DNA from 2 places in the Duganella sp. GW821-FHT07F09 genome. Region 2 is predicted to be linked to the other one. Evidence: riboswitches for the same ligand, from Rfam matches in the RefSeq annotation. Region 2 holds a riboswitch; the other holds the start of a gene.
What was found. A riboswitch is a leader RNA that binds a small molecule or an ion and turns the genes downstream of it on or off. The one in region 2 is predicted to bind glycine.

Region 1: it holds a riboswitch for glycine, as region 2 does, so the genes downstream of both, gcvT (glycine cleavage system aminomethyltransferase GcvT) here and AC07P1_RS10025 (D-amino acid dehydrogenase) in region 2, are expected to answer to the same signal.

The regions. Positions count from the first base shown of each region.
Region 1 is NZ_JBWKQJ010000015.1:24,742-40,548, forward strand. Features, by position in the region: gene AC07P1_RS29650 (peptide chain release factor 3) at 1-597, shown strand, start outside; gene AC07P1_RS29655 (NAD(P)H-hydrate dehydratase) at 756-1,634, opposite strand; gene AC07P1_RS29660 (histidine phosphatase family protein) at 1,631-2,401, opposite strand; gene xth (exodeoxyribonuclease III) at 2,401-3,186, opposite strand; gene AC07P1_RS29670 (DUF421 domain-containing protein) at 3,209-3,670, opposite strand; gene AC07P1_RS29675 (hypothetical protein) at 3,827-4,078, shown strand; gene AC07P1_RS29680 (cupin domain-containing protein) at 4,112-4,528, opposite strand; gene AC07P1_RS29685 (DUF6677 family protein) at 4,584-4,922, opposite strand; gene AC07P1_RS29690 (cache domain-containing protein) at 5,047-5,496, shown strand; gene AC07P1_RS29695 (methyl-accepting chemotaxis protein) at 5,509-7,137, shown strand; gene gcvP (aminomethyl-transferring glycine dehydrogenase) at 7,248-10,142, opposite strand; gene gcvH (glycine cleavage system protein GcvH) at 10,264-10,644, opposite strand; gene gcvT (glycine cleavage system aminomethyltransferase GcvT) at 10,691-11,818, opposite strand; glycine riboswitch at 11,894-12,016, opposite strand; glycine riboswitch at 12,061-12,158, opposite strand; gene AC07P1_RS29715 (ATP-dependent Clp protease proteolytic subunit) at 12,298-12,858, shown strand; gene AC07P1_RS29720 (hypothetical protein) at 12,965-13,159, opposite strand; gene AC07P1_RS29725 (methyl-accepting chemotaxis protein) at 13,330-15,195, opposite strand; gene AC07P1_RS29730 (DUF1631 family protein) at 15,437-15,807, shown strand, end outside.
Region 2 is NZ_JBWKQJ010000003.1:340,623-356,429, reverse strand. Features, by position in the region: gene AC07P1_RS10080 (DUF1302 domain-containing protein) at 1-1,054, opposite strand, end outside; gene AC07P1_RS10075 (LysR family transcriptional regulator) at 1,210-2,154, shown strand; gene AC07P1_RS10070 (purine-nucleoside phosphorylase) at 2,158-3,066, opposite strand; partial or broken gene AC07P1_RS10065 (purine-nucleoside phosphorylase) at 3,100-4,089, opposite strand; gene AC07P1_RS10060 (MFS transporter) at 4,304-5,650, opposite strand; gene AC07P1_RS10055 (porin) at 5,686-6,825, opposite strand; gene AC07P1_RS10050 (sugar phosphate isomerase/epimerase family protein) at 6,905-7,792, opposite strand; gene AC07P1_RS10045 (shikimate dehydrogenase family protein) at 7,789-8,634, opposite strand; gene AC07P1_RS10040 (4-hydroxyphenylpyruvate dioxygenase) at 8,627-9,511, opposite strand; gene AC07P1_RS10035 (IclR family transcriptional regulator domain-containing protein) at 9,638-10,420, shown strand; gene AC07P1_RS10030 (DUF1801 domain-containing protein) at 10,492-10,920, shown strand; gene AC07P1_RS10025 (D-amino acid dehydrogenase) at 10,928-12,187, opposite strand; glycine riboswitch at 12,237-12,350, opposite strand; glycine riboswitch at 12,351-12,450, opposite strand; gene AC07P1_RS10020 (flavodoxin family protein) at 12,682-13,209, shown strand; gene AC07P1_RS10015 (lipid-binding SYLF domain-containing protein) at 13,244-14,071, opposite strand; gene AC07P1_RS10010 (ankyrin repeat domain-containing protein) at 14,333-14,866, shown strand; gene AC07P1_RS10005 (3-oxoacyl-ACP reductase) at 14,894-15,807, opposite strand, start outside.

The sequences.
Region 1 (15,807 bases), on a different contig from region 2:
GGGCGCGAGATCAAGGTCTCGTCGGTGGTGACGTTCATGGCGTCGTCGCGCGAGCAGGTGGAGGAGGCGTACGCCGGCGACATCATCGGCCTGCCGAACCACGGCAACATGCAGATCGGCGACTCGTTCTCCGAGGGCGAGCTGTTGACCTTCACGGGGATTCCTTACTTCGCGCCGGACTTCTTCCGTTCGGTGCGGATTCGTAATCCGCTCAAGATCAAGCAGCTGCACAAGGGTTTGCAGCAGCTGGGCGAGGAGGGCGCGGTGCAGGTGTTCAAGCCGGTGCAGGGCGGCGAGCTGGTACTGGGCGCGGTCGGTGTGCTGCAGTTCGAGGTGGTGGCGAGCCGGCTGCTGAACGAGTACGGCGTCGACGCCGTGTTCGAAGGCACCAGCATCAGCAGCGCGCGCTGGATATCCAGCGACGACAAGAAGGCGCTGGCCGACTTCGAGAACGCGCTGGGCCACAACGTCGCCTACGACGCCGCCGGCAACATGGCGTACCTGGCCACGTCCAGCGTCAATTTGCGGCTGACCGAGGAGCGCTGGCCGAAGCTGAAGTTCCATGCGACGCGCGAGCACTCGGCCAAGCTGGTCTAACGCCGGCAGACGACACCACGGTATCGCCCCACCACGGAGACACGTAGGGCGGATTAGCGCAGCGTAATCGGCCATGCACGCTCCGTCGGCGGCGCATAGATGGCCGATTAAGGCGTTCCGCCTGATCCGCCTACGTGTCCCCGAGGTTGGCGCGGGGTTCAATGCGCCGCGAGCGCCCGCAACAACGCCGGCACCTCGCCGCTGATCTCGCGCGCCAGATACCCCAGCGGCCCATGCCGCAGCGACAACTGCTCCCCGGCCATCGCATGCAAGGCCACGCCCCACGCGGCGGCCTGCTCCAACGCCGCCCCGCGCGCCGCCAGGCCCGCGATCAACCCCGCCAGCACATCGCCCGACCCCGAGATCGCCAACCCCGTATTACCCCCCTCATGACGCCACCACCTGCCGGAAGGGTCCGCGATGATCGTCACCGCCCCCTTGAGCGCCACCACCGCCCGCCAATTGCCCGCAGCCCCCTGCGCCGCCAGTTCCGGCCGCGCCGCGATATCCTCCTTTTCATCCCCCGTCAGCCCGGCCAGCTCACCCGCGTGTGGCGTCAGCAGCACCGGACTATCGAAGCGGAACCCGTCGCGCACCAGGCACATGGCGCCCGCATCCAATATCAGCGGCGCGTGCGCGCAATGCGGCAGCAACGCCCGCACCAGCGCCGCGCTGGCCGCCTCGTCCTGCATGCCCGGACCGATCAATACCGCGCTGGCGCGCTCGCACGCCTTGAACAAACTCGCGCATCCATCGGCCACCAGGCCGCCATCGGGCGTCTCGCCCAATCCGATCACACGCGCCTCGGGCAGCGCCACGCCGAGCTGCGGCGCCACGCTGGCCGCCGTGGCGATGGTCAATTTGCCCGCGCCCGCCCGCAGCGCGGCGGTCGCCGCCAGCAGCAAAGCCCCCGGCATCTCGCGCGAGCCGGCGACGATCAACACATGGCCGCGCACCTCCTTGTCGGCATCGGCACCCGGCATGGGCAGCTTCCAGTCCCGCAGCGACCCGGCTGTGATGGCAACTCCGGCGCTCATGATTTGGGCGCGGCCGGCATGTCCGGCTGGTGGGTGACCGGCGTGCCGGTTTCTTCCAGCGGCGCGACGAAGTTGGCCTGCACCAGCGCCAGCTTGCCGTGCTTGCCGGCCTTGGGGTCGTAGCGGTATTCGGTGATGCCGCAATTGGGCACGTCGCCCATGCGGTCGATCGCCAGGATGCCTTCCTCGTCGAGCCGCTCGAGCAGGTAGCGGAAGCAGTTGACGATCACCTGGTGCGCGACGATCAGCACCCGCTCGCCCCGGTATTCGCGGCTGATGGTGTCGAGCGTGCTGCGCAGGCGCAGGATGACGTCGCACCAGCTTTCGCCGCCCGGCGGCCGGAAATAGAATTTGCCCACGTGCTGGCGCTGCTCGGCCAGCTCCGGGTATTTGTCGCGGATGCCCAGCGGCGTGAGGCGGTCGAGGATGCCGAACTCCTTTTCGCGCAGGCGCTCGTCGGCCACCACGGTGCTCAGGTTCTCGCGCCCCAGCTGATCGAGCACCGCGCTGGCCGTCGCGCGCGCGCGGATGTACGGCGAGAACAGCACCACCGTCGGCCGGCCGTCCGGCCCGAGCGCGCGGAACCAGCCGCCCAGCGCCTGCGCCTGGCGTTCGCCCAGCTGCGACAACGGCACGTCGACGTCACGCTCGGCGATGTCGATCAGGAACTGCGATGCCGCTTCGGCGGCGTCGCGCGCGACGTTGCCGGCGCTTTGGCCGTGCCGCACCAGCCAGATTTGATCGGGCCATTTTTGTTCGCGCTCCATCACTTGCCTCCGTCGATATCGAGCTCGATCCACACCGGCGCGTGGTCGCTGGGTTTTTCCCGCCCGCGCACGTCGCGGTCGACGTCCGCCGCCTTCAGCGACGGCGCCAGGTCGGGACTGAGCAGCAGGTGGTCGATGCGCAGCCCGGCGTTGCGTCCATAGGCGTTGCGGAAGTAGTCCCAGAACGTGTAGATCGTCTCGCCCGGATGCATGGTGCGCAGCGCGTCGGTCCAGCCCTGCGCCAGCAGCCGGTGGAAGGCTTCGCGCACCTCGGGCCGGAACAGCGCGTCGTCGACCCAGCGTTCCGGCTTGTAGACATCGAGCTCGGTGGGCATGACGTTGAAGTCGCCCGCGATCACCGTCGGCGCGCCGCTGTCGAGCAGGCGCGCCGAGTGCGTGATCAGCCGCTCGAACCATTTCAGCTTGTAGTCGAACTTGGGTCCGGGGGCGGGATTGCCGTTGGGGAGGTACAGGCCGGCGATCAGCACGCCGTTGACGACCGCTTCGATGTAGCGGCTTTGTTCGTCGTCCGGATCGCCCGGCAGGCCGCGCCCGACTTCGATCGGCGCCACGCCGCGCGCCAGGATGGCGACGCCGTTCCAGCTTTTCTGGCCGTGCCAGATGGCCTGGTAGCCGGCTTCGTTGATCGCCGCCTCGGGGAATTTTTCCTGCGGCGCTTTGAGCTCCTGCAGGCAGACGGCGTCCGGCTGCGTTTCGTGCAGCCATTGGAGCAGGGCGGGCAGGCGGCTGCCGATGCCGTTGACGTTGAAGGTGGCGATGCGCATGGATCTCCTTGTGTTTTGTGGGCTACTCGTCGTGGAGGACGGTGATCTGGCCGTTCGCCTCCAGGAATATGCATTTCATTTTATCCTGCGCGCAGTTGGCCTCGCGCAGCGCCTGGTCGACGTCGCCCTTGGCCACGTGGTTGCGGCGCATCGCGTCCTGGAACACCTGGCCGTCGCGTCCCAGCAGCACCGCCTCGCCGTCGATGATGGCGGCGATCTTTTCGCTGCGCGAGGTGGCGAGCGCGATCGCCACATTCAGCACGATCAGTGTCAGCGCCAGGATCAATGCGCCGGGGATCGAGTCGTCGCCGCCGGACAGCGACGACGATACCGCCTCGCTCAGCAGCATCACCACCAGCAGGTCGAACGGCGTGAACTGGCCCACCGTGCGCTTGCCGGAAAAGCGCATCATGACCAGCAAGGCGATATACACGATACTCGCGCGCAAGACGAATTCCCACCACGGCAATTCCATGTCGAACATGCTTTTCTCCCGTACGATTTTCGGCCGCTTCGTTCCGGCGATTTCATTGCATTATATGCAGCACGCCGCAGCCATGGCGCCCTGGTGCTGAGTCAAATCGCGGCGGCGGTGAGGCAGCGCACATAGGGTGGGGTGCCGAACCCATAAGCTGTGAGCATGCCCGATTGGATCGATTTCTTGCAGTGGCCAGCGATGGCGGTGACGGTGCTCGCCGCGTGGCTGGTCGCGTCCACCCAACACACCCGACGCAAGGTCGGGTTCTGGTGTTTTCTTGCCAGCAATGTGCTGTGGGTGTTGTGGGGCTTGCACGACGGGGCGTACGCGCTGATCGCGCTTCAACTATGCCTGGTCGCCACCAATATTCGCGGCGCCTTCAAGAACGAGGACCAGCCTTCCGAGGAACAATAGGCGCGGCCGCAAGGGGCCGCGCAGGCGCTCGCGCTACTTGGCGGCGGTCGCCAGCGGCTTGCCCTTGTCGACCACGAACACGCCCACCAGCTTGAGCGTGCCGGGACCGGCGTTGACGGCGTCGTGCACGGTGCCGGCCGGGATGATGTACGACTCGCCGGCCCTGATGCGGCGCGGGTCTTCGCCGTCGACGATCAAATCCGCTTCGCCCTCCATCACATAACCGATTTCATCGCCCGGGTGCGAATGGCGCCCGGCCGTCGCGCCCTTGTCCAGCTCCACGCGGGCGACGACGGCCTCGCGTCCCGGCACCGAGACGTCGCCTTTTTGAATCACCGTGCGGCGGATGGCCGACGATTGCGCCAGCGCGGTCGCCGTCACGGCGCTGGCGGCCAGCAGCAATATCGGCAGGATCTTCGGGTAGGGGCGGGGAAGCGGCGGCTGTCTCATGGCGTATCCTTTCTGTGATGGATTGAACCTCGGAGCGCGGGAGCGCCGTTCGATTCTACGCCTGTCCGCGCCGCCCCAGCCAATAGGCGTCGGCCACCGACCCGATCCAGCACAACAGGATCACCAGCGAGGCGGCGTTGGTGGCCGGATTGTCAACGCCGGAAGCGTGGACGCGCGCGATGATGTCGAACGGATCGATGGCCAGCTTGCCGCTGTTGATCTCGTCGACCAGGGTAGCGGCCAATTCCAGCGTGGTGCGCAGCAGGAAGCCGATCGCCAGCAGCGCCGGCACGATGAACAGGCAGCCGCGCAGCGGCCTTTTCAGCACCAGATGGCCGAGGCCGGGAAAGATCAGCGCCGACACCAGGGCCGCCTTGGTAGTGGATTTCATCATGCGTGCGTGGTTCCGTTCCTTGTGGCTGTTGTTTATTGGTAGGGCTGGCGCCAAGTTGAGACAACGCAAGATTGCGTGGGAGTACGAGGCGTAGATTACAGCATGTTACCTGCGGGGGAAAATCATGCGCGCCATATTCGGAATCGTCACATTGCTAAGCTGTCTATCGGTCAACGTCGCCGCCAACGCCGAGCCCGGCGAGAAGGATGCCATCGCGCTGGCCGAGAAGGGCGCGCTGTTCATCAAAACCTACGGCAAAGCGGAGATGATCGCCCGCATCAACCGCAAGGACCCGCTGTTCAACCAGGGCGCGCTCTATCTGGCGATGCGCGACATGCGCGGCATCACCATCGCCCATCCCACCACGGCGTTGATCGGCAAGGATTTCCTCGACGTGCCGGACGCCGACGGCAAGGCCTTCCGCCACGAGATGGTGGCCGTGGCCAAGGGCAGCGGCAAAGGGTGGGTCGATTACAAATTCCGCAATCCCGCAACCGGCAAGGTCGCACCCAAGAGCACCTACGTGCTGCGGGTGGACGACGTGGCGCTGGAAGCGGGCATCTACAAACACTGACCGGTCAATGTCATGCTTAGCAAACTTCGTATAGGTCCCAAACTGTTGTTGGCGCCAGGTGTGGTGCTGATCTTGTTGATTTGCCTGTCGGCCGGGGCCTACCTCGGCATGGTGCGGCAAAACGCCTCGCTCGAAAACATGGTGCAGCAGCGCGCGGTGCGCCTGAAGGCGACCGCCGACCTGGTGGCCGGCGCCAACCGCGCGCACACTGAAATCTACCAGCTGCTCACATGGATCAACGCCAGCTTCGCGCCGCCGCGCATCGACGCGCTGGTGCGCGACATCCACACCCGCCACGCGGCGCTGGACCGCCAGTTCGCGCAGCTGGAGATGGTGACCCAATCGAGTCCGGCCGAGCGCCGTTTCGTGGTGCAATCGCAGGCCGCGCATGCCCAGTATGTGAAGGCCATCGCCGATGTGATCGAGCTGGGAATGGCCGATCATTCGATGGCCGCCAACGCCATGTTCAAGGCCGAGCGGGCGTTCGACGTGGTGTCGCAGCGGCTCGACGAGCTGTCCAGGCTCGAACAGTCGCTCAGCGAGCGCGCCTTCACGGAGGCGGAAGCGGAGTTCACCAGCGTGTCGGTCTGGATGCCGATCATGGTAGCGATATCAATTATCTTGTCGCTATTGGTGACGATGGCGGTGCGTAACGCGTTGCTGAAGGAGGTGCGCGAGATCGGCGCGGCGGCGATCGATCTGGCCGAGGGCAACCTGACGGTCAAGAACCGGGTCTACGGCAGGGACGAGATCTCCGAGACCTCGCGCGCTCTCGACACCAGCATCCGCAACCTGAACACCACCCTCAAGACGATACTGGCGTCGGCCGAGTCGATGGACTCCGCTTCGCGCTCCGTGGTTCAAGGCAGCGTCGATCTGACCCAGCGCGCCGAAAGGCAGGCCAGCTCGCTGGGGGAGACCAGCGGCGCGATGCGTGAGCTCAGCTCCACGGTCGCGCAGACGGCGAACAACGCGCAACTGGCCAATCAGCTGGTGCGCTGCGCCACCAACTTCGCGGTGCGCGGCGGCAGCGTGGTGCAGCGGCTGGTGGTGACGATGGCGTCGATACGCGGCAGTTCGCGCAAGGTGGTGGACATCGTCGGCGTCATCGACGGGCTGGCGTTCCAGACCAATCTGGTGGCGCTGAACGCGGCGGTGGAGGCGGCGCGGGCCGGCGCCCAAGGCGAAGCGTTCGCCCAGGTGGCCAGCGAGGTGCTGACCCTGGCGCAGCGCTCGGCGACGGCGGCGCACGAGATCAAGGCCTTGATCGCGGAGTCGGTGGCCGAAATCGAGGGCGGCGCGCGCTCGGTGGAGGAGGCCGGCGACAGCATGGCGGAGATCGTGGCCTCGGTGCAGCAGGTGGGCGACATCATCGGCCAGATCAGCGAGGCCAGCGCCGAACAGGCCCAGGGCTTGCAGGGCGCGCACATGGCGATCCTCGAGATGGACCAGGTGACGCAGCAGAATCTGGCGCTGGTGCGCCAGGCGGCGGCGGCTTCCACGGGCTTGCAGCGGCAGGCGCTCAATCTGTCGGAGGCGGTGGCGATGTTCAAGCTGGAGGAAGGGCAGGAGCCGAACGTCCCCCAGCAACCGGGCTCGCCGCGGGTAGTGCGCCTGCGGCTGGCGTCGATTAGGAATTGAGCGCACTCACAGGCCGGTGGCGGCTCACGGCGGATTACGCGCTGCGCGCTAATCCGCCCTACGTGTTTCATCTTCGTGCACGCGCTCCCGGCCGGTGCGCGTGCCGTCAATTACTCGTAGTCGCTCATCGGCGCGCAGCCGCAGAACAGGTTGCGGTCGCCGTAGACGTTGTCGGCGCGGCCGACCGGCGGCCAGTACTTCTGCTTGCGCAGCGACGGCACCGGATAGGCCGCCACTTCGCGGCTGTACTTATGCTCCCACTTGTCGGCGGTCAGCACCTCGGCGGTGTGCGGCGCGAACTTCAACGGATTATCCAGCTTGTCGAATTCGCCGCTCTCCACTTTGGCGATCTCGCCGCGGATGGCGATCATGGCGTCGATGAAGCGGTCCATCTCGGCCTTCGATTCGCTCTCGGTCGGCTCGATCATCAAGGTGCCGGGCACCGGGAAGCTCATGGTCGGCGCGTGGAAGCCGAAGTCCATCAGGCGCTTGGCGACGTCCTCGTTGCTGATGCCGGTCGCGTCCTGCAGCTGGCGCAGGTCGATGATGCACTCGTGCGCCACCAGGCCGTCGTGGCCCGAGTACAGCACCGGGTAGTGCGGCGACAGGCGGCGCGCGATGTAGTTGGCGCTCAGGATCGCGGTTTCGGTCGCGGCGGTCAGGCCTTCGGCGCCCATCATCGCGATGTACATCCACGAAATCGGCAGGATGCTGGCCGAGCCGTATGGCGCTGCGCTGACCGCGCCGATGCCGGCGTTGTCGCGGATATAGCCGTTCGAACGCTGGTTCGGCAGGAACTTGGCCAGGTGGGCGCCGACACCGATCGGGCCGACACCCGGACCGCCGCCGCCGTGCGGAATGCAGAAGGTCTTGTGCAGGTTCAGGTGCGAGACGTCGCCGCCGAACGCGCCCGGGGCGGCCACGCCGACCAGCGCATTCATGTTGGCGCCGTCGATGTAGACCTGGCCGCCGTGCGAATGGATGATCTCGCACAGCTCCTGGATGCCTTCCTCGAACACGCCGTGGGTCGAAGGGTAGGTCACCATGACGGCGGCCAGGTTCTTCGAGTGCAGTTCGGCCTTGGCCTTCAAATCGGCCAGGTCGACGTTGCCGTTGGCGTCGCAGGCGGTGACCACCACCTGCATGCCGACCATGTTGGCCGATGCCGGGTTGGTGCCGTGCGCCGACGACGGGATCAGGCAGATGTTGCGATGGCCTTCGCCACGCGACTGGTGGTAGGCCTGGATCACCAGCAGGCCGGCGTATTCGCCCTGCGAGCCGGCGTTGGGTTGCAGCGAGATGGCGGCATAGCCGGTCACCGCACACAGCATCTCTTCCAGCTGCGCGATCATTTCGCGGTAGCCGATGGTCTGGCTGTCCGGCGCGAACGGGTGGATGTTGGAGAACTCGGGCCAGGTGACCGGGATCATCTCGGACGTCGCGTTCAGCTTCATGGTGCACGAACCCAGCGGGATCATGGTGCGGTCCAGCGCCAGGTCCTTGTCCGCCAGGCTGCGCAGGTAGCGCAGCATCTCGGTTTCGGAGTGGTAGCGGTTGAACACCGGGTGCGTCAGGTAGGCGCTCGAACGGGCCAGCGACGCCGGGAACGATTCGGCGACGGCCGCTTCGACGGTGTCGAAGGCCGGGCCGTGGGCCGGGCCGCCGACCGGATGGGCGAACACGGTCCACAGCAGGGCGATGTCTTCGCGCGTGGTGGTCTCGTCGAGCGAGACGCCGACGTGCGAGGCGTCGATCACGCGCAGGTTGACGCCGTGCGAGTGGGCCGACGCGTGCAGCTGCTCGGCGTTGGGGACGGCGACGGTCAGCGTGTCGAAGAAGGTGTCGTTGGTGACGGTGTAGCCGAGCGTCTTCAGGTTGGACGCCAGCACGCCGGTGTAGCGGTGCACGCGCCGGGCGATCTGCAGCAGGCCTTTCGGGCCGTGGTAGACGGCGTACATCGACGCCATCACCGCCAGCAGCACCTGCGCGGTGCAGATGTTGGAGGTGGCTTTTTCGCGGCGGATGTGCTGCTCGCGGGTTTGCAGCGCCAGGCGGTAGGCCTTGTTGCCTTGTGCGTCGATGGTGACGCCGACCAGGCGGCCGGACATGCTGCGTTTGAATTCGTCGCGGGTCGACAGGTAACCGGCGTGCGGGCCGCCGAATCCCAGCGGCACGCCGAAGCGCTGGCTGTTGCCGACGACGACGTCCGCGCCCCATTCGCCCGGTGGCGTGAGCATGGTCAGCGCCAGCAGGTCGGCGGCGACGACCACCATCGTGCCCTTGGCCTTGACCGCCTCGACGCCGGCCTTGTAGTCGCGCACCACGCCGTTGACGCCGGGGTATTGCAGCAACACGCCGAACGCGTCGCCGATGCCGGACAGTTCGGCCGGGTGGAAGCCCTTGACTTCGATGCCCAGCGGCTTGGCGCGGGTCTCGACCACTTCGCGCGTTTGCGGCAGCACGTCATCGGCGACGTAGAACACGTTCGACTTGGACTTGCCCACGCGCTGGATCAGCGTCATCGCTTCGGCGGCGGCGGTGCCCTCGTCGAGCATCGAGGCGTTGGCGATGCCCATGCCGGTCAGGTCGGTGACGGTCTGCTGGAAGTTCAGGATCGCTTCCAGGCGGCCTTGCGAGATCTCCGGCTGATACGGCGTGTACGCGGTGTACCAGGCCGGGTTTTCGAAGATGTTACGCAGCACCACGCCCGGAGTCAGCGTGTTGTAGTAGCCCTGGCCGATCATCGACTTCAGGACCTTGTTCTTGCCGGCGATTTTTTTCAGCTTGTTCAGCGCTTCCTGCTCCGGCATCGGCTGCGTGTACGCGCCCAGCGGCAAGGTGGCCTTGTTGCGGATGTTGGCAGGGACGATGGTGTCGATCAGGGCGGCGCGCGAGGCGTAGCCCAGGACCGCCAGCATGGCTTCCTGTTCTGCGGCGTCGGGGCCGATATGGCGTGCGATGAAGGCGTCGCGGGCTTCGAGTTGGGTCAGGCTGGAGCGGGTCATGATTTGTCAGGGCCAAAAGAGATGCGAAGTGCCGGCGCGGCGCGCGGGCAAGGGAGGCAAAACGAGCAAGCAGGCAAACTAGCGCGGGGCCGGCGCCAGGCCGGCCCCTGTCGAACCGTTATTACGCTTCGGTGGTCTTGCCGTAGGCGGCGGCGTCCAGCAGGCCGTCGATGGCGCTGGCGTCGGCCGGCTTGATCTTGAACAGCCAGGCGGCGTAGGCGTCGGTGTTGATCGATTCCGGGGCGCTGGCCACGTCTTCGTTGACGGCGATGACTTCGCCCGACACCGGCGCGTAGATGTCGCTGGCCGCCTTGACCGATTCCACCACGGCGGCGTCGTCGCCGGCGGTGTAGCTCTTGCCGACCTTCGGCAGTTCGACGAAGACGATGTCGCCCAGCGCGTCTTGCGCGTACTCGGTGATGCCGACGGTGACGGTGCCGTCAGCCTCGGCGCGTACCCATTCGTGGGATTCGGTGTACTTCAGGTCTGCAGGAATATTCATGTAAGGCTCCAGAGGGTAGGGGGGCTAATTCGGGTGGCTAAAACAATCAAACAGCAAGGATTTTACCGTTACGGACGAAAGGCAGCTTGACCACCGAGGCGGCCAGCTTCTTGTCGCGGATCTCCACGTGCACGGTGTCGCCGGCGGCCACGCCGTTGGGTACGCGCGCCAGCGCGATGGCCTGCTGCATGGTCGGGCTGAAGGTGCCGCTGGTGATCTCGCCGACGGCGTCGGTGCCGGCCACGATGACTTTCTGGTGGGCGCGCAGCACGCCGCCTTTTTCGCGCAGGATCAGGCCGACGAACTGGGCGTTCTGGCCCATCGCCTGCAAGGCCGCCTTGCCGATGAAATCGCGCTCCGACACCAGGTCGATGGTCCAGGCCAGGCCGGCGTCGAGCGGGTTGACGGTTTCGTCCATGTCCTGGCCGTACAGGTTCATGCCCGCTTCCAGGCGCAGCGTGTCGCGCGCCCCCAGGCCGGCGGGCTTGACGCCGGCGGCGGCCAGCGCGTTCCACAGCTTCTCGGCCTGGTCGGCGGCGACGCCGATCTCGAAGCCGTCTTCGCCGGTGTAGCCGGTGCGGGCGATCATCGCCTCGCCGAAGGCGGCGCTGTGCGCGAAGGCGACGTTGAACGGTTTCATGTCGGCGGTGCCGGCCTTCGATTCTGGAATGACTTCCCACACCTTGGCGCGGGCGTTCGGTCCTTGCACGGCGATCAGCGCCATGGCGCTAGCGCGGTCGCCATCCCTGCGCTGGGTGATCGTCACGCCGCCGTTGGTGGCGGTGTTCTGCGCCTGCATCCAGGCCACGTCTTTTTCGGCGGTGCCGGCGTTGACGACCAGGCGGAACCAGCTTTCGTCGATGAAGTAGACGATCAAGTCGTCGATGACGAAGCCCTGCGGGTTGAGCATGCACGAGTACAGCGCCTTGCCCGACACCTGCAGCTTGTCGACGTTGTTGGCCAGCAGGCCGCGCAGGAAGGCGCGCACGTCGGCACCCTTGATGTCGACCACGCACATGTGGGCGACGTCGAACATGCCGACGTCGGTGCGCACGGCGTTGTGTTCTTCGATCTGCGATCCGTAGTTGACGGGCATGTCCCAACCGCCGAAATCGACCATCTTGGCGCCGGCGGCGCGGTGTGCGTTATTGAGTGGGGTGGCTTTGAGCGTCATGATTCCTCGGTCCAAATCGAAAAGGGGTTAACAGAACATACAAGGAACGGCTAAAAAGCTGTTTCCGCAATGATCGCAGACCCCTCTGTCCTTGGTACCTGAGAGATTACGGGCGAGCCATCCAGCCGGACTCGGTTCCCGTGCGCCCCTTCGGTGGGCCGCCGGCGTATGCCGCGGCCGCTCTCCAGAGTTGGACCAGTTGGCATCCCGCCGTGATCAAAAATCAAACGGCGGCCGCGTTGGTCCCTTGATCGGTCCTTTTGCCTGAGAGTTTTTGGGTAGTGCCCCTTCGGCGGCCGCGTTGGCCAATTGGCCCGCAACCCTCTCCCGATCAAGACTCGGGAATATATGTCAGAAGGGCTTGAATGTCAATCTTGCGGGCAAGGCCGAATCAGGGCCGCGCACGAATGGCGAACAATAAAAACGCCATATAAACAACTATTTGCTAGAATAAATCACACCTATTCGAGAGCCCACCCATGAGCCAAGATCAAAATTCCTACGAGGGCCACGCGTGGTTCACCCTGTCTGGCGACGTCAATAGTGACATGGTGCGCCGTGTCTTCGACGCCGTTGCCGATATGACGGAGGACCGCATCACCACCGCCCATATCCTGATCCAGTCCAACGGCGGCTATGTCAGCGACGGCATCTGCCTGTACAACTACCTGAGCAAGCTGCCGATCAAGATCGTCACCTACAACGCCGGCGCCGTGGCGTCGATCGCGGTGATCCTGTTCCTGTCCGGCGAGGAGCGTTATGCCAGCGACACGGCGCGTTTCATGGTGCATAAATCGCACGCCAGCGCCCCCCACGGCGCCCGGCCGGACGCGCTGCGCATCATCGTCGAAGGCTTGCAGGCCGACGACGCCCGCACCGAGCAGATCCTGCGCGACCATGTGCAGCTGACCGAGGAGCACTGGCGGACGCATGCGTATTCCGACCTGCACCTGACGGCGGCCGAGGGTGTGGCGGTGGGAATGGTCAACGCGGTGAAGGACTTCGTGCCGCCGCGCGGACAGCGCGTGGCCAATATTTGAGTGCAAGTTCGGATTGCAAGTTCGGATTGCAAGCCCGGATCGCAAGCCGAAAACGGAGCGGCGCCAGGGAGGCGCCGCCGATGCCGCTAATTATGGTGCAGCCTGATTAGCGGTTTTTGTTGCCCGTCTGTTTGTTGCCGTCATTTTTGTGGCTTTGCCGGCCGGCTTCCACATGTTGCTCATGTGTGCCGCCCTGGGTGCCGGAGCGCGAGCCGCTGGAAGAACCCTGGTCGCCCGATTGCTTGCTGCTGCCCTGATTGGAGCCTTGCTTGCTGCTGCCGCCTTTTTGATTCGAGTTCATTTTAATTCCTTTGTGAAAGTGAAAGAACGTACTCGCCAAAAGCGCGCCGTGCCTACTGGAAGGACTGGCGACGGTACGCGTTTCTGGTAGGGCAATGATGCGTTTTCGCTCAGGCACTTGCTATCGGAGTGCGTCTTGGGGCACTGTAGGAGCATGCCTCGCACTCGACCTTAAAACTCTTCCCACTCCACTTCATTGCTGAGTTTGCCGGATGCTTTGCCGAGCCCGCTTGTGGAGCCGGCGCGGCCGGCCTGGCTGGTCTTGGCGCGCGCCTCGGCGCCTGCATTGGCGCTGTTGGCCGGGCCGGTATTGGCGCTCGGGCGGCGTGGGGCGTCCCCGCGCCGGTCCGGCGACGGCAGCGCCGGCTTGATCCGATCGCGCCGGGTGCTGGACGGCAAGGGCGGCATTTCCTGGTCGCCCGGGATATTCGCCGCGCCCGTCATGCCGGCGGCGGCGCCCAACGAAGGCTGCGTTCCTGCGTCGCGGTACGCGCCGTCGTGTACGGCGAACGCGCCGATCGCCTCGTTCAGCTTGCCTGTTTCATCGCGCATCGACGACGCGGCCGCCGCCGCCTGCTCGACCAGCGCGGCGTTTTGCTGGGTCGCCTGATCCATCGCCGCGATCGCCTGATTGACCTGCTCCAGGCCGGCGGTCTGCTCGGCGCTGGCGTCGGCGATTTCTCCGATCAGTCCGGTTACCCGCTGGACGCTGCCCACCACCTCGTCCATTGTCAGGCGCGCCTGGTCGGCCAGTTGCGTGCCGCGCACGACCTTGTCGACCGAGTCGTCGATCAGGCTCTTGATCTCCTTGGCCGCCGCCGCGCTGCGCTGGGCCAGGTTGCGCACCTCGGAGGCGACCACGGCGAAGCCACGGCCTTGCTCGCCGGCCCGCGCCGCCTCCACCGCCGCGTTCAGCGCCAGGATGTTGGTCTGGAACGCTATGCCGTCGATGACGCCGATGATTTCCGCGATTTTCTTCGAGCTGTCGTTGATCGACGCCATGGTGCCGACCACCTGCTCGACGTCGTTGCCGCCGCGCACCGCGACCGCCGACGCCGACACGGCCAGCTTGTTGGCCTGCACCGCGTGCTCGGCGTTTTGTTTGACGGTGGCCGTCAGCTGCTCCATCGACGAGGCGGTTTCCTCCAGCGAGGCGGCCTGTTGCTCGGTGCGGCTCGACAGGTCCAGATTGCCTTCGGCGATCTCGGCGGAGGCCTGGCCGATCGCCCGCGCGCCGCTTTGCACCTGGACGATCATCGTCGTCAGGCTATCGTTCATGTGCTGCATCGCTTGCAGCAGCTTGCCGGTTTCATTGTTGGAGCGCACCTCGATGCGGGTGCTCAGGTCGCCGTCGGCGATGCGCTGCGCCACCAGCATCACCTGCCGCAGCGGCGCCGAGATCGAACGCGCCAGCCACAGCGCCAGCAGCGCGCCGAAGCCGATCGCGGCGCCGAGCATGGCCAGCGTGGTGACGCGCGCGATCGTGTAGACCTGGCCGGCGCCGCGCGCCGCCTGCTGGCTACCCGACATATTGCTGGACAGTATTTTGTCGAGCTGGCCGTTGACCGCATCGAGGGCCGGCTGCGATGACCCTTTGAGGACGCCGACCGCCTCGTCCTTTTTGCCTTCGTTGGCCAGCGCCATCATTTTGTCGTGTTCGGCGAGGTAGGCGACGGCCATTCGTTGTAATTCGGTCGCCTCGGCCTTGACGTTTGCATCGTTGACCGTCCTGCCAAGCCGGTCGGCATTGTCACGGAACGCGGATAGTGCGAGACTTAGTTTTTGCTCGGAACCTTCGATACTGGCCTTGTCGCTGATAACCACGTGCTCCAGTTTGCGTAATTCCTGCAGATCGTTTTTCAGCGACAACGCGGCGATGGTCTGGGGCAGCCAACTGCCCGACAATTGCGTCGATGCCTGATTGATCTCGCCCATGCGCGAGAGCGAACTCAGGCCCAGCAGCACGGTCAGGACCAGTACGGTGGCAAAGGCGACCAGCAATTTGCTGGAGGTTTCCAGGTTATGCAGGAATTTCATGGGTGTCCTTGGTGAGGGAAGCGGCGGCGGGGGCGGGAACGCGGGGCGGACCAGATGATGATGTTAAGCAAAGTCCAAGCTTGTTCATTGCGCCTCGTCAAAGCCGCTGTTGGAACGGGGAAAGTGGTACAGGGCCCGCAAACGGGCAAAAAAATCCCGAATTCTTTCATTGTTGGTATTGCCATATGGAAATACTGTGTAAGAATGGGGTCTACGGATCGATCACCAGCAGGCCGACACGATGGCTAACACTTCAACCACTCCGATCACCAGCGTTGCGCCGAAAAAGACGGTCTCGCCGCGGCATGGCTTGCTGGAGGACTTGATCGGTATCGCCGTCAAGCATGCCGGCGACCAATATCTGGAACTGGCCACCAAACTGGCCGGCGCGCTGATCGACGCCACCGACGGCGATACGCGCGCCATCCAGCAACGGCTGCGTGCCGGCAATATGCTGCGCAACCGCCACTTCGCGTTCCTGCACCTGGCGACGGAGGCCCTGGAAAAAGCGCTGCGGCACGAAATCGCCGAGTTGGCGCCGGTCGTCAAAGATCAGCGGGGCGGCGCCGACCAGCCGATGTCGCTGGTGCCGTTCGAGGAAATGGATACCAG
Region 2 (15,807 bases):
TGATATCGTCGCCGAACACGAAGTACCAGCGGCTGTCGGTGGCCGGCGCGCCCGGGTTGAGTCGTCCGAACAACTGACCGAACTTGTCGTGATAGCGGGCGAAGTAGAAGCCAAGGTCGGTCTCGTCGAGGCGCCATTTGAGCTGGAGGCCGAACTGGCCGCTATCGCGCGGGTGCTCGTCCCCGCCCGGCGTGAGCACGTAGTTGCCGGCCACGGGACCGGCAGGGATGCCAATGTATTCCGGACCGGTGGAGTGCCACGGGATGTTAGCGCTGGAAAAATAGCTGCCCGACGGCGGCACCCTGCTCTCCTCCCAGCGGAACTGCAGATAGCCACCGACGCTGACGTTCGGCGTCACCTGCCATTGCGCCGACAACTGCGGCACCGGGCGCACGATCTCCTTGAACTGCGCGTTCGGCGACGCCATCAGCTTGGCGATGTCGCTCGGCCCCTGTGCGGCGGCGATGGCGTTATCGCCGAAGAACAGGCTCTCGCCGTACACCAGCGCATGGCGGCCGAGACGCGCGCTGACTTTGCCGCCCCCATCGAGCGTGACGCCACCGAAGACGAAGGCGTCGAGCAGTTCGGCCTTCTCGCCCGCCATCTTGCGGGTGTAGGACTGGAAGCGATTGTAGGGCTGCTGGCCGAGGGTCGGATCGCTGGCGGCGTCGGTATCGCGGTGATATACCCGATCGTACCAGGCGGCGCCGCTGACGCGCAGACCAAAATCGCGTTTGTACACCAGATCGAACTCCGACAGCAGGTCGACCCGCTGCGACACCGAGCCGGCATTGCGGAAGTTCTGGTCGCCTGCGTTGAAATTAAGCGCCTGCGGGCCGCCATTGGCGTTAAATGAATTTAACAGCGTTGGATCGGCGTCGTGAAGTCGGTAGATGGTGCTGGCTTTGACGGTGTTATCGAAGCGCAGTGCCACATCTGGATTGCCGGTATCGAGATCGACCGCCTGCCCCGGAGCCGCCGCCAGCGCCGCCCCCGCGAACGCGCACCTGCCTACCGCCAGTCGCAACCGGCCCTGCCTGGAACTCTTTTGCATCGCTGTCTCCGTTGTTGTAGGTATTTTTATTGGCGATATTCCTGATCGCCTGGAGCCAGCTTACGAACTATGATCTATTTGGTAAAATGGTTTGTATCAATTCAATGTATTGATCCGGTCAATACATCGGCCATGTAAAAAACAAGGGGACGACAATGCGGCTCAATAAGCTCGACCTGAATCTGCTGGTGGCCCTGGACGCAATGCTGACCGAGACCAGCATCACCGTCGCCGCGCAGCGGCTGCATATGAGCCAGTCGGCAATGAGCAATGCGCTGGGCCGGCTGCGCGACCATTTCCAGGATAAGCTGCTGGTGCAGGTGGGGCGGCGGATGGAGATCACGCCGCGCGGTCTGGTGCTGCGCGAGGCGGTGCGCGATGTCCTGATGCGCATCGATACGACCATCGCCGCGCAGCCGGAGTTCGACCCGGCGAAGTCGGAGCGCGAATTCACATTGCTGGTGTCGGACTACACGTTGATGACATTGATCCCGCGCGTGATCGAACTGGCCAACCAGGAATCGGAGACGATCCGCTTTCGCATGATGGCGCAGGTCGACTCGCCGCAGCGCGCGCTGGAACGCGGCGAGGCCGACATGCTGGTTTTCCCCTCGGTGTACTGTCCCCCCGAGCATCCCACCGAGGTTTTATGGCAGGAGCAGTTTGTCTGCCTGGTGTGGAACCGGGGCCGCCTGGCTGGAAAAAAACTGACCCTGGACGACTATCTGGAGGCCGGCCATGTGGTGATGCAGCCACCTATCGGAGTGTCCAGCTTCGAAACGGCTTATCTGGAACGTGTGGGTATCAAGCGTCGGGTCGACGTGATCACGCACAGCTTCCTGTCGGTGCCGGTGCTGTTGACCGGAACCGAGCGGATCGCCACGGTACACCGGCGCCTCGCCTACAGTGTCGCGCGGGTGCTGCCGGTCAGCATACTGCCGATGCCGATGGAGATGCCGGTCATGGAACAATCGCTGCAATGGCACAAATACCGCACGCTCGATCCGGGATTGACGTGGTTGCGCGAGTTGATACATCGTGCGGTGCTGCGGATGGATGCGTCGCTGCTGCCGGAGGGGGCCACCGTCGCCCGCTCATGATTCCTAGTTCCGCCACTGGCGCACGATATCCTCGATCACCGGACGGGCGGTGATCATCAGGTTCTCCGCCGCCGGGCCGAATCCTCCCTGCTGCTTGTAGTTCACCAGCACATCGCTGTCGCTTTGCCCCGGATGCGGACGGTCCGTGTCGGAACCCGCGCGCAGGATCAGCACGCGCTTGAAGTCCGCCTTTCCGGCCTCTCCGCCGCGCCGCAGCGCCTCCAGGGTCGCGTTGTCCTCCTGCTGCACGGTGCAGTACGAGGCCTTGCCGTCGGTGAGCAGCGCCGACCAGTCCTGCGCCCTGCGCGCCAGCGCCGCGCCGCCAAACCAGGTGTCGGTCGACGCGGTGTCGCAACGCAGCACCGACGGCGGCTGGTTGGCGGGCGCCGACGGATATCCGGCCCGGTAGGCCACCGCTGCGGGCGAATCGCGCAGCGCCACATCCTTCGACAGCGCGTAGGCCCGCGCCACCAGCGCGGAATCGAGTTGAAAGACTTCTGTCCGGTAGCTCAATTTCGGCTTCTGGTCCGGCGAGTCCGTGAAAATGCCGAAATACCCCGACTGCCAGTCCGACGGCATCTCCCGCGCGTCGATTTCGTGCGCCAGCGAGTAATCGACGGCGTAGTCGGCCCATGCGGTCGAACCGACCGTGCCGCGCAGCGGATTGATCCCCGCGATCCCCGCCACGATGAAGTAGGTCTTGCGCAGATCGAAGCCGCCGGCGTACATCAGCGCAGCCATGCTGGCGGCGGCGTTGCTGTAGCCCATATCGGTGGTCATCTGGCAGACATCGTCCCCGTTGCAGAGCACCTCCGGATAGCGCGCCGACAAACCCCGTACCTTGTAGCCGGTGGTCAGCTTGAGGCCTTTGATAAATGGCGCTGCCTCGCCGCCGAACATATTGACGATCATGACCTTCGGCGCCAGGCGCCGCGCGCTGTCGTCGCGCGACGGCACGCCATCCTTCCACAAACGCCAGCGCTTGACGATGTCGCCCACCAGCGGCGCACCGGCCAGGTACAGATTTTTCACGGCCGGCGCGAAGCCGCCGGAATCCGCCTTCACCGACGCCAGCGCCGTCTGCCCCGGATGCTGGCGGTCGAAGTTGGACGCCGTGCGCAGCACCGCCACCCGCCGCAGATCGAGCAGGCCCGCCTCGGCGCCGCGCTTGAGCGCCGTGTAGGTCGCGTTGTCCTCCTGTGAACTCATGCAGTAGGTGCCGTGGTCGTCGGTCAGCAGCTTGAACCAGTCGCGCGCGCGCTGCCCCAGAAGCTCGCCGTGAAACCAGTTATTGCCGGTCATCGAATCGCATTGCGTCACTTGCGGCGGCTGGTTGGCAGGCGCTGAAGGATATCGGGCGCGGTAGGCCCGGGCACCGGCGGAATCGGACAACACGACGCCGCGCGACAGCGACAACGCCATATCCGCCAGCCGGTCATCCAGCTTGTACACCTCGGTCCCGTAGCCCAAGTCCGGCTTGAGACCGGGAGCGCCGGTATTGATGCCCAGGTAACCGGTCGACCATCCGGCCGGACGTTCGCGCGCGTCGACCTCCCACGCCAGGTCCGAATCGACCAGATAGCGCGACCATGCGGCGGTGCCGATGGTTCCCCGGGCGGGGTCGACGCCGGCGATTCCGGCGACCAGGAAGTAGGTTTGCTTCAGATCGAACAGGCCGCTGAGGACCATCGCCGCGATCGAGGCGGCGGCGTTGGCCTTGCCCATGTCGGTGGTCAGGTGGCAGACGTCGTCCTTGTTGCAGCGCACCGCCGGGTACAGCGGCGACAGGCCCGGAACCGGTATCACGCGATCGAGTTTGAGCTTGCCTGTCCATTCCGCCTCCTCCAGGGCGAACATGCTGATCACCATGACCTTGACGGGTCTGGGCTTGCCGGCCGCCGCGTGCGCGGCGACAGCACCGCAGAAGAGAAACATAGCCAGCACGATATCGCGCAACTGACGAAGATGAAGGGAGGCGGATGGCATCGGGCGGAATACCTGTAGGATGGCGATGCAGACGATTATGCAAGCCACGTGCCATCAGCCACACGGTATTCGACTCGAAATCCGCACCCGCACGGTGCAACGCCGGCGTCAAGGCCGGCGTCGATGTCAATCTGGTGCACGCGCCGGCTTCCCGGCCACGCTCCTACAACTCGTTCATCGGCGTGCGATAGGTTTCCTTGGCCGATGCCGCCGCTATGGCGGAGATGGTGCTGGTGATGCTGACGAAAACAGCGACCGGCACCCAGCCCCACTCGCCGGGCTGCAAAATCGCCGCGCTGATGGTCGGCGCGAAACCACCCAGCGCGAAGCCGATCTGCGTGCCGATCGCCATGCCGGACAGCCGCACACGGGTGCCGAACATTTCGCCATACATCGCCGGCCACACGCCGTTGGCGGCGCTGTACACCACCCCGGACAGCAGCAGGCCGAAGACGAAGATCAGCGGCACGTTCATCGTGGCGATGGCCCACAGGTAGGGCCATGCCAGCGCCGCCGCCCCCAGCGCGCCGAAGATGAACACCGGCTTGCGCCCGACACGGTCGGACAAGGCGGCGAACATCGGAATCGCGAACAGCGCGACGACATTGGCCAGCACCAGCACCGTCAGCATCGTGGAGCGCGGCAGGTGCATGGTGTTGACCGCGTATGACAAGGTGAACACGCTGAAGATGGTACTGACGACCGATACCAGCGCGGCGAAGATCACGCGCACCAGGTTGGACTTGTGGTTGGTGATTAGTTCCACCAGCGGCATGCGGTCGTCCTTGTTGGCAGCTTCCTCCTCCTTGAAGGCCGGGGTTTCGGGCAGCGTGCGGCGTACCCAGAAACCCACCGCCACCACCACGGCGCTGAGCAGGAAGGGAATGCGCCAGCCCCACGACAGCATGTCCTCCTCGGGCAGCGCGGACACCGGCAGGAACACCAGCGTCGCCAGGATCAGCCCCGCCTGCGTGCCGCTCAGCGTGAAGCTGGTGAAAAAGGCGCGGCGGTGCGCCGGCGCGTGTTCCAAGGTCATGGAGTTGGCGCCTGCCTGTTCGCCGGCCGCCGACACCCCCTGCAGCATGCGCAGGATGACCAGCATCACCGGCGCGGCGATGCCGATTTGTTCGTAGGTCGGCAGCAGGCCGACGGCGAACGTCGTCACGCCCATCAGCAGCAAGGTGAAGGTCAACACCTTCTTGCGGCCGTATTTGTCGCCTATGTGGCCCAGCATGACGGCGCCCAGGGGACGCGTGATATAAGCCACGCCGAAGGTGGCGAAGGCCGCCACCGCGCCGACCGCCGGATCGAACGAGGGGAAGAAGATTTTTCCGAACACCAGCGCGGCGGCCGTGCCGTAGATGAAGAAGTCGTAGTACTCGACGGCGCTGCCGATCCAGCTGGCGAAAGCCGCCTTGCGTGGCGAGCGTTTCGGCTCGGGACGGGCTTCCTGTGCCGCCGGTTCGCGCGTCTCTGCGGACGCCTGCATTGAAATCGTTGTGATAGCCATGTCTTCCTCCAGATTGTAAGTGTAGTCCGAGTGCGTTAAAACCGGTGCAGGATGCCCAACTGAAGCCCGGTCAGGCGCCGGCCGTTGATGTCGTCTCCCGCCAGATTGGCAGACGGCGCGGCCGAACTGCTAAAGCGAAAACCCGCCGCGTCGTCGTTTTTCATCACGCTGGCGAAGCCGTACAACTGCGTGCGCTTCGACAGGTCGTAGTACGCGCCCACATTCGCCGAACGCACACTGGCCCCGCCGCCGCTGGTGTCGTGCGCGCCGCCCAGCATGGCGCCGACGCGGAATGCCGGGCCGACCCGGTAGTCGGCCGAGAGCTCCCACAGGTTGTAGTAGCGCCGCGCGTTGGCGTCGGTCCCTGCGAAGAAGTTGTTCGGACTGCCGACCAGGCTCAATATCGCGCCGGCGTTGGCACCGTTGGCGTTCGAAGTGGAGTTGTTGCTGCGTCCCGCCGCCAGATAGATCTTGCCGGCGCCGTACTGGTAATTGACATAGAGGTTGTGGTACTCGATACGCTCCCGCACCGTCGCGGTGGCGCGGTTGGGCGTCGCCAGCACGCCCGCGTAACCGGCGCGCCATGGGCCGTTCTGATAGTCCAGCGCCAGCTGCCACACCCCCTTGTTGTTCGTGACGGCGGTGTTCTCCGGCAGCGCGTAGTGCACATCGAGCTGCACCCCGGCCATGCGCGGCGACTTGTAGGACAGATCGTTGTCGTAACGCGAAGGTACGCCGAAGGTATTGAACATGGAGCCGAAAGTGGTGCGCTCGGTGTAGTCGATGGCGCCGCCGATGTAGAACACCTGGGTGTTCTGGCGCCCGGCGCGGAACTCGCCCACCGGCGTCACGACGCCCAGCCACGCCTGCCGGTCGAACAGGCGATTGGCGTCGGCGGCGCTGCCGCTATCGGCGCCGATGCCCTGCTCCAGCGTGAACGTGATGCGGTAGCCGCCGCCGATGTCCTCGACTCCTTTGAATCCAAGGCGGCTGCGCAGGATGGCGCCGTCGTTCAGCCCCGTGACCCGGGCACCGCTACTGCTGCGGATGACACCTATATATTCGTCGAAGGTGCCATAGATGGTGGTGCCGGATTGGGCGTGTGTTTGTGCTTGTGCCGGGGCGCAGGCGGCCGCCAGCGCCAGCACGCCGGCCGCTGTCAAGGTTTGTCTCATGATTGTCTCGTTGTTGTTATGGGTGCGCTTATAGGTAACGCACCTCGGTTTTTCGCTTGTTTTCGGCCGTTTGCGGCCTTTATGCCATCGCCGCGTGGCCCGCGGTGGCCTGCAGAACGGTCAGGCTGCGCCGCAGCACCTGGTCGGTCACCCACTTGGCCGAGCGGTAGGCACGCTGCGCCACCACCTCCGGAGAGAACTGCAGGTAATCGTCGTTGAACACCTCGAAACTGAAGTCGCCCCGGTAGCCGTTGCGGTTCAACTGGCGCAGCATCACGGACAGCTCCTTCGCGTGGCTGCCCTCGCCGGGGAACACGCGCAGATGACGCGCAGTCTCCAGCCGCTCTTCGGCGCTGCGCAAATCGCGCCACATGTAGTCGGACAGCTGCACCAGCGCGATCTTGTGTGCCGGGATGTCGTCCAGTTCAGTCAGATCGGCGCCGTTGGCCAGCATGTGGAAGGAATCCAGCACCACACCCAGATTGGCGTGGCCAGCCCGCTCCACCGCTTCCCAGGACTGCTGGTACTGGTTCACATGGCGGCCCCACGACAGCGCCTCGTAGCCCACCTTCACGCCCAGCGGCACGGCCAGCGTGGCCAGCTTGGCCAAGTCGCGCACGATTTTGTCCATGTCGCCGACGGCATGGCTGGATGTACTCGAACACACCATCAGCAACGGCGCGCCGACCGCTTTGCAGACCAGCAGCATCTGCTTGGCGATATCGAGCTTGTAGTCGTGCAGCGCGCCCTCCAAGCCTTCGTAGTCGCGCATGACCTGGATGCCGGTGACGCGCACGCCGCTGGCGCGCACCACCCGCACCGCTTCCCCGATGCCGCCCGGATGGTTGGCCAGGTCCTTCGCCCACAGCATCAGTTGCGAGAAACCGGCGGCCTTCGAGGCGCGCAGCTTGGATTCCAGCGGGCCGGCCAGGGTGATGCTGTCCATGCCGAAGTTAGCCAGATTCATAGCGCCCCCAATTCACGGAATTCGTCGGAGGACACGCCGGGCCAGCCAAACAGCGCCAGGTACAGGGGCGCCTGTTCGATCAGCATCTCCTTGCCCTTCTGGATGCGGCAGCCGAGCCGTTGGGCCTCGACCAGCAGCTTGGTCATTTCGATCTTCATGCCGCAATCGGCGACGATGCACTCGCTCGACACGCCGCGCAGGTCGATGGGCATCGCGTCATCGGCGTGCATGCCGAGCGGCGTGCAGTTGACCACCAGGTCGTAGCCCTCGGCCACCGGCAGGCCCTCCGCCACGTGGCAGGCCGGGAACGCGGCCTGAAGGCGGCCGCGCAGGGCCAAGGCCAGTTCGATCCGGTTGTCGCAGATCGCCACCTCGGCGATGCCGCGCACCGCCAGTGCCTCGGCCACGGCACAACCGACGCCGCCGCTGCCGACCACCAGCGCCCGCGCCCCGCTCCAGTTGAAGGGCGCGCCGGCCAGTGTTCGGTCCAGGGCGCGCACAAATCCCTCGCCGTCGATCAGATCACCCATGATGCGGCCGTCCGCGTCCTTGTAGATGGCGTTGCAGGAGCCGGCCAGCAGCGCGCGGCTACTGGGCACGTCGACCGCCTCCACGCTCATCGGCTTGTGCGGAATCGAGACGAAGATGCCGCCCACGTTCTCGATTCCCATCAACAGGCGCACGGCGGCCACATAGCCTTGCGGCGCCACCTTGAGCGGGATCACCCTGGCGTCGATGCCATGGCGCTGGAAGTAGGCGTTGAACAGCGTCGGCGCCTTGACTTGCTCCACCGGCCAGCCGATGACCGGGAAAATGCGCGTCGTGCCGGTAATTTCAAGCATGGCCGCCTCCCTGGGCGCCGGCGACCAGTTCGAAACTGACGCCGCCGCGATACAACTGGGTCAGAGCGCCGCGTTCCGTCGGCGCCTGCGGCGCGCGGTCGATGAAGACGATCCCGCGCCGCTGCAACTCGCGCACCGCGCCGATCACGTCCGGCACACCGAGGCCGACACGGATCAACTGTTCCTCCCATTGCAGGCCGCCTGCGCCCTCCGGCGGCTCCACCAGTTGCAGATAGAAGCTGTGGCAAGGACTCTCCAGCAGCACGCCCTTGGGCACCACGCCGAAGTAGCGTCCCTCCGGCAGCGGACGGAAATCCATCAACTGCTGGTAGAAATCGACCCACTCGGCGCTGCGGCCCTCGCCGATGGCTTGCACCACACCGAAGAAGTACAGACCCGCGACAGCCTCCGGCCGTGCCGGCACATTGGGGATGAGCTTGAAATCGACGTCGTAGATCGAGAAGTCCGCGTAGCGGTCGACAAAATAGAGGATGGAATCGCCGGCGCCGTGCACGCCCGGGATGTTCAGTTCCATCGCCCCGGCGCGGGTCTGGATGGCCCAGGCGCCCATGTCGATGGCGTGCCGGTAGGCCGCGTCGGCGTCGCGCACGCGCAGCGCGATGGCGCTGATCACGGTCGCTTGCGGCCCCTCCTCCCCCTGCGGCAGCGCACGCGGATCGGCGTTGACGATCACGTTCATGCCGCCCTGGCGGTACAGCGTCACTTCGCGCGAGCGATGGCGGGCGGTCGCGCTGAAGCCCATCTGCTCGAGCAGCGCACCCAGCGCCAGCGGCTGCGAGGTGGCATATTCGATGAATTCAATGCCGGCGATACCGAGCGGATTATTCGGTTCCGGCAGCTGTTCCTTGATGATCATGTGAGGGTCTCCCGCGTTTTTGTGCTTAAGGTCAGGCCAGTATAGGAAGCACCGCGCCGCAAAAAAACCCGTGAAAACCGGCTATACTGCGCCAATCGCCCCACTTGCGCGATTAGCGCACAAAACATGAAAAAGCCGCAGCTACTGGATGTGCATGTCGCCGAGCGCGACCTGATCGATGGATTGATCACGGGCCTCAACGTCATCACCGCCTTCAACGACGATACCGCGCGCCTGACCGCCACCGAGCTGGCGGAGAAGGTGGCGATCAGCCGCAGCGCCGCGCGGCGTTATTTGCTCACGCTGGTCCACACCGGCATGGCCGCCACGGACGGCAAAACCTTCTGGCTCACGCCCAAGGTGCTGACTTTGGGCCGCTCCTATCTGGATTCAGCGCGCCTGCCGCGCGCCATCCTGCCCTATCTGCAAAAGCTCACGTCGGAGCTGCAGGAGTCGACCAATTATTCGGTGCTTGAGGGGGATGATGTGGTGTACGTGAGCCGCGTGAACGCGCCGCGCCAGCTCACCAGCGGCTTCGAACCGGGCACGCGCCTGCCCGCCTATGCGTCGACGGCCGGACGCGTGCTGCTGTCGGCCATGCCGGACGAGGCGCTGCACGCCTATCTGGCGCGGGTGGAGCCGATCGCCTACACGCACCTGACCGTGACGGACAAGCGGCAGCTGTTCGAGGAACTGGTGGCGATCCGCGAGAGCGGCTTCGCTGTCACCGAAAACCAGTACGAGATCGGTTTTCGCGGCATCTCCGTGCCGGTCAAGAGCCGGCGCGGAAATCTGATCGGAGCGCTCAGCGTGTCGATGATGACGGCCAGTTCATCGCGGGCCGAGGCGAGCGCGCGCTGCGTGCCGGCGCTGCAGGCCACGGCCAATACATTGATGTTGTGGGTGTGATCGCGGCGCCGCCGGTGCGTGAAAATCGCGTATCCTGGGCTGCTCACACTTCTATCGGTGGAGCTAACGCCATGGCGACAAAACCAGATACCAAAGCCGTGCCGGTCCTGCTATCGGGCGGCAATCCGCAAATCCCCAAAGCTTACGGCGACGCGCCGGTGCAGGCCTACATCGCGGCGATGCCGGGCTGGAAAAGCGACCTTGGACGACGTCTGGACGAGATCATCGCCCACACCATACCCGGCGTGAACAAGGCGGTCAAATGGAACACCCCGCTATACGGGATCGCCGACCAAGGCTGGTTCCTGGGTTTTCATTGTTTTACCAAGTATGTCAAAGTCACCTTCTTCAACGGCGGCTTTCTCGATCCGCTCCCGCCGGGGGCGTCCAAAACCGCCGGTGTGCGCCATCTCGACCTGCGTGAGAACGACCCACTCGACGAAGCGCAATTCGCCGAGTGGGTGCGGCAAGCCAGCCTGCTGCCCGGCGAGCGGATGTAAAAACCCGTCAGGCCACTTGCGCGACCCGCGCGGGCCGGCTGCCCTCCCGGCCAGATGCAACGCAAATGGTATCGGCGATGATGTCGGCCGTCGCCGCCGACAGCGTCCAGCCCAGGTGCCCGTGGCCGGTGTTATAGAACACCGTCGGCGCCTTGCCGCGCCCCACGCGCGGCATCAGGTTGGGCATCATCGGCCGCAGTCCGGCCCATGGCGTCACGCTGCGCGTGCTCACCCCGGGGAAGCACTGCTGGACCCAATTCACCAACGGCGCGATGCGGTCGGCGCGGATATCGCGGTTAAAACCGTTGAATTCGGCCGTGCCGGCCACGCGGAAGCGGTCGTCCCCGAGGCGGCTGGTCACCAGCTTGGTCTCGTCGTCGAGCAGGCTGACCGTCGGCGCGGCCGCCCGGCTGGCGGCGTCGTTCAGGTGGACCGTGATCGAATAACCCTTGACCGGATAGACGTTGACGCGGTCGCCCAGCATGGCCGCCATGGCGCGGCTGGCGGTGCCGGCGCAGACGACCACCGCGTCGTAGCGGCTGGTGGCGCTGAAACCATCCTCCTCGACGGTGATGTCCACGCCGTCCATGCCGGCCCGCATTGCCGTGACGTGCTGGCCGAAGCGCAATTCGGCGCCCAGCCGTTGCGCCGCCCGCGCCAGCCCGGTGGTGAACTTGTGGATGTCGCCGGTGCTGTCGCTGACGGTGTAGTGGCCGCCGTAATAGTCGCCGCGCAGGGTCGGTTCGATGGCGCGCATCTCCTCCGGTGTGACGGCGCGGCGCGACAGGCCTCCCTGCGACAGCAGCTTCGATACCCCGGCGGCGTGCTCGAATCCCGCGCGGTCGCGGTAGATGTGCAGGATGCCTTCCCGCTTGAGGTCGAAGGCGATGTCCTCGTCCCTGGCCCACTGGAACAGGTGCTCGCGCGCGGCCAGCGCCAGCCGCGCGGTGGCGACGGTGTTGTCGCGGTAGTGCGGCATGGCGGCGATGAATTCGGCGAACCACGACAACTTGTGCCAGCTCGGCTTGGGATTGACCAGCAGCGGCGCGTCGTTCCGCAACATCCACTTCAGTCCCTTGGCGATGGTGGAACGGTGATTCCATACTTCCGCATTGGAGGCGGACAGCTGGCCGCCGTTGGCGAACGAGGTTTCCATCGCCGCGTAGCGGTGGCGTTCCAGCAGGGTGACGGAGAAGCCGCGTTTGGCGAGGGCGTAGGCGGTGGTGACGCCGGTGATGCCGCCGCCAATGATTGCTATGGTTTTCATGAAGGACTCCAGACCGTCAAAGGGGATGGTCTCGGCGCACATGCGCAAAGACACCCCCTCTGTTCTGGACCTGAGAGATTCACGCCGGGCCGCGATGGCGGCAGCGCTTGCTCCTTCGGTGCGGGGGGACGACGTCCGAGTCCTGCCGCTCTTCAGAGTTTAAAGTGCTGTATCGGTCCTTTTGCCTGAGAGTTTCCGGGGCGGTTGCTCCTTCGGCGCCGTTCGTCAGCCTGGGCTGGAACAGTCTCTCCCGATACGGCGGTGGTTTTTGGCCACAACGCGCCTAGCTTACCCGAAAAATTGCGGCTTTACTATCCCCGTTGGATTTGCGGATGGCATGGTGGCAATCATCTAGCCGCCATAAGCTTGACCCGGCACAGCACCGGCGGCGACGGACGGCAGACAATCGTCGCGGCGGGGAACCGTGACGTCCCTTGTCGGTCAAACCAGCGAAGACCCGGCACGCCGGCCGCCTTGCGCTGAAAGGAGCTGCCATGAAACTTTGCCTCATCGTGTACTACTCTCGCACCGGCGTGACGGCCAAAGTGGCCAACACGCTGGCCCAGGCCTGCGGTGCCGACATCGAGCGACTGCAGGATTTACGTCCGCGCGACGGCGCCGCCGGCTTCCTGCGGTCGGCGTGGCAAGGCTGGCGCAAGCTGCCGGGCGAGATAGCCCCGGCGCAACGCCGCCCTGCCGACTATCCGTTCATTTTGCTCGGCACGCCGGTCTGGGCCGGACAAATGAGCGCGCCGATGCGCAGCTACATCCTGCGGCAGCGCGAGCATTTCCGCCGCATCGGGCTGTTCTGCACGGCCGGGAGCGGCGACGGCCAGGACGTGCTGACGTCGATGGCGGAAATGTGCAACACACTGCCCATCGCCAGCCTGTGCCTGCGCCAGAGCGACGTGCTGTCGGGACACTACCAGCAAGCGCTGGCCGATTTCGCCAGCGAACTCGCGATCGTCCAGCGGGACCATGAAGAGTCGGCGCCGTCCGCCCCGCTGACACACCCGGTGTAGACCGTGGCGGGGCGGAGGGGCGGCGCCCCTGGCATCAACGGGCGATGGTCGCCGCCTGGCCCAGCGCCTGCTGCAACGGCTCGGCCTGCGGGTTGCTGACGGTGCCCGCCGCGATCTCCCTTGGCGACAACGTCCGGCCGTAATAGGCATTGGTCAGGCTTTGGTTGAAGCGGATATCATTGATACCCACCGTCGCCACGTCGCCGAACAAGCCCTTGGTCCCGCTCCAGGCCACGACATCGCCGGTGCCCGCCGTTCCCTGCGCCAGCCGGCTCCAGTTCAGCACGGTAAGGCCGGCATCGGCGCTCAGGGCAAGATTGTTTTTCTTCATAAACTCGTTGACCGCCTTCTCATTGTTGAGAACCAGCGCGAGCGGCCCGCCTTCCGCGCCGGCCTGAAGGCCGACCGTCAAGCCGCCGAGGTCGTAGAACGCCGGCCCGCTCCAAGTGCCGTCCGACCGTTTAAGCAGCAGCAGGCCGGCACCGCCATGGGCGCCCACGCCCAGCGCCGCCCGTCCATACGACGGGACAATCAGCACGCCTTTTGCCTGTTGCAGCAATTGTTTCATGCGCGGCTCCGCTTCCAGCCGGCGCACCACCGACAGCGCGTCGCTGACGCGTTGCGATGCCCGCTGGGCGGGCTTGGCGCCGAGATTGCCCGTGTCACTACGCCCGCTCCGGGCGCTCTCACCAGTCTGGCTTGCCGAGCCACCCTGTCCGCTCGATCCGGTTTGTCCGCTTTGGCCGCTGGTGCCGCTTTGGTCGCTCTGCCCGCTTCCAGACTGGGCCACCGCCGCGCCGGACAGCAACGTCGCGGCCACCCATGCAAGCGCTGCCGCCTGCTTTTTACGCTTGATCGTCATAGTTTCCCCCTTTGTGCGCTCCATACAATCTCGTACGCAGGTGCGTACCCAAATCATGCTAGCGCCGGAGGTCCGGCAACGCCTTTGATCTCACACAAAGTGTGCGAAAAAACCGACCCGCACCTGCGCCCGCGCAAGAGCATCAGGTCTTGAGTCTGCTATGCGCGCGACTCTGCCTTGCGGGTGCGACAGCGTACATCGCTTAAAATTGAACTCAGGCATACTTATCGTTACCCCGAAATAACTTGATGAAGGCGAGACATGGCAGAGAATGAAAAGGCGGCAACGCCCGCCCCGGCGATGGACGCCGAAACCCTGGAATTCATACGCGGCGTCTTCACGCTGGTGCGCGCCGGCGATGCGGAGCGCCTGGCCGGGATGGTGGCCAAGGGCCTGCCCGTCGGCTTCCGCAACGAAAAAGGCGACAGCCTGATCATGCTGGCGTGCTATCACGGCCACCTGGACACGGCGCGCGTGCTGCTCGAAGCGGGCGCCGATCCGAACGTGCCCAACGATCAGGGACAGACGCCGCTGGCCGGCGTCGCCTACAAAGGCTACCTGGACATCGCCGAACTGCTGCTGGCCCATGGCGCGGATATCGAAGGCGCCAGCCCGGACGGCAAGACGCCGCTGATGATGGCGGCCATGTTCAACCGCACCGATATCCTCAATCTGTTGATCGAACGCGGCGCGGCCGTCGACGCGGTCGACAGCCGGGGCATGACGGCGATCTCGCTGGCGCAGACGATGGGGGCGAAGGACACCGCCGCCCTGCTGGCTGCAAAAAACCCGTAAGCCACGTCCCGATTCCCGCGCTCGGCGTCACGCCCCGATCAGGCCCTGCCCGCAAACGCGCAGCGTCGCGCCGGTGATGCCGAACGCGCCCGGGGTGGCAAGGAAGGTGATCAGTTCGGCGACGTCGCGCGGTTGACCGCTCTGCTTGACGGAATTCAGGCGCCGGCCGATCTCCCGCACGACCATGGGCATGGCGTCGGTCATCGGCGTGTCGATAAAGCCCGGGGCCACGGCGTTGATGCAGATGCCGCGCGGCGCCAGCAAAGGCGCCTGCGCCGTGACATAACCGATCAGCGCGGCCTTCGACGCCGCGTAGTTGGTCTGCCCGAAGTTTCCCGCCACGCCGCTGACCGACGACAGGCAAACGATGCGGCCCTCGTCCCGCAGCACGCCGCGCTCAAGGAATTGCTGGTCTATCGCCATCACGGCGGCCAGGTTGACCTGCACCACCAGATCCCAGAAATGTTCCTGCATATTGGCCAGCGTGCGGTCGCGCGTGATGCCGGCGTTGTGGACCACGATGTCGACGCCACCGAAGCGTTCGAGCAGGAAACCGGCAAGGCGCTCCGCAGTGTCCGGCGCCGCGATATCGGCGAGGAAGGGAACGGCGGCGTAGCGGTCGCAGGCCTTGTGCAAATCGTCCGCCGCGCCCGGCACGTCGAGCGCGACCACGGTGGCGCCCTCCTGCGCCAGCCGCTCCACCACGGCCAGTCCGATGCCCCTGGCGGCACCCGTCACCAGCGCGACCTTACCGGACAAGACCTGCGTCGAGGGCATGCCGGCGGGCGCGGCGACGCTGCCGGCGAGGTGAAAAGCCTGACCGGTCACATAGGTGGCGCGGGCGCCGCAGAAGAACCGCAACGGGCCATCGAGCCGATCGAGCGCGTCGCGGGCCACATAGCCGAGATTGACAGTGATGCCCTTCGCGCCGATCTCCTTCG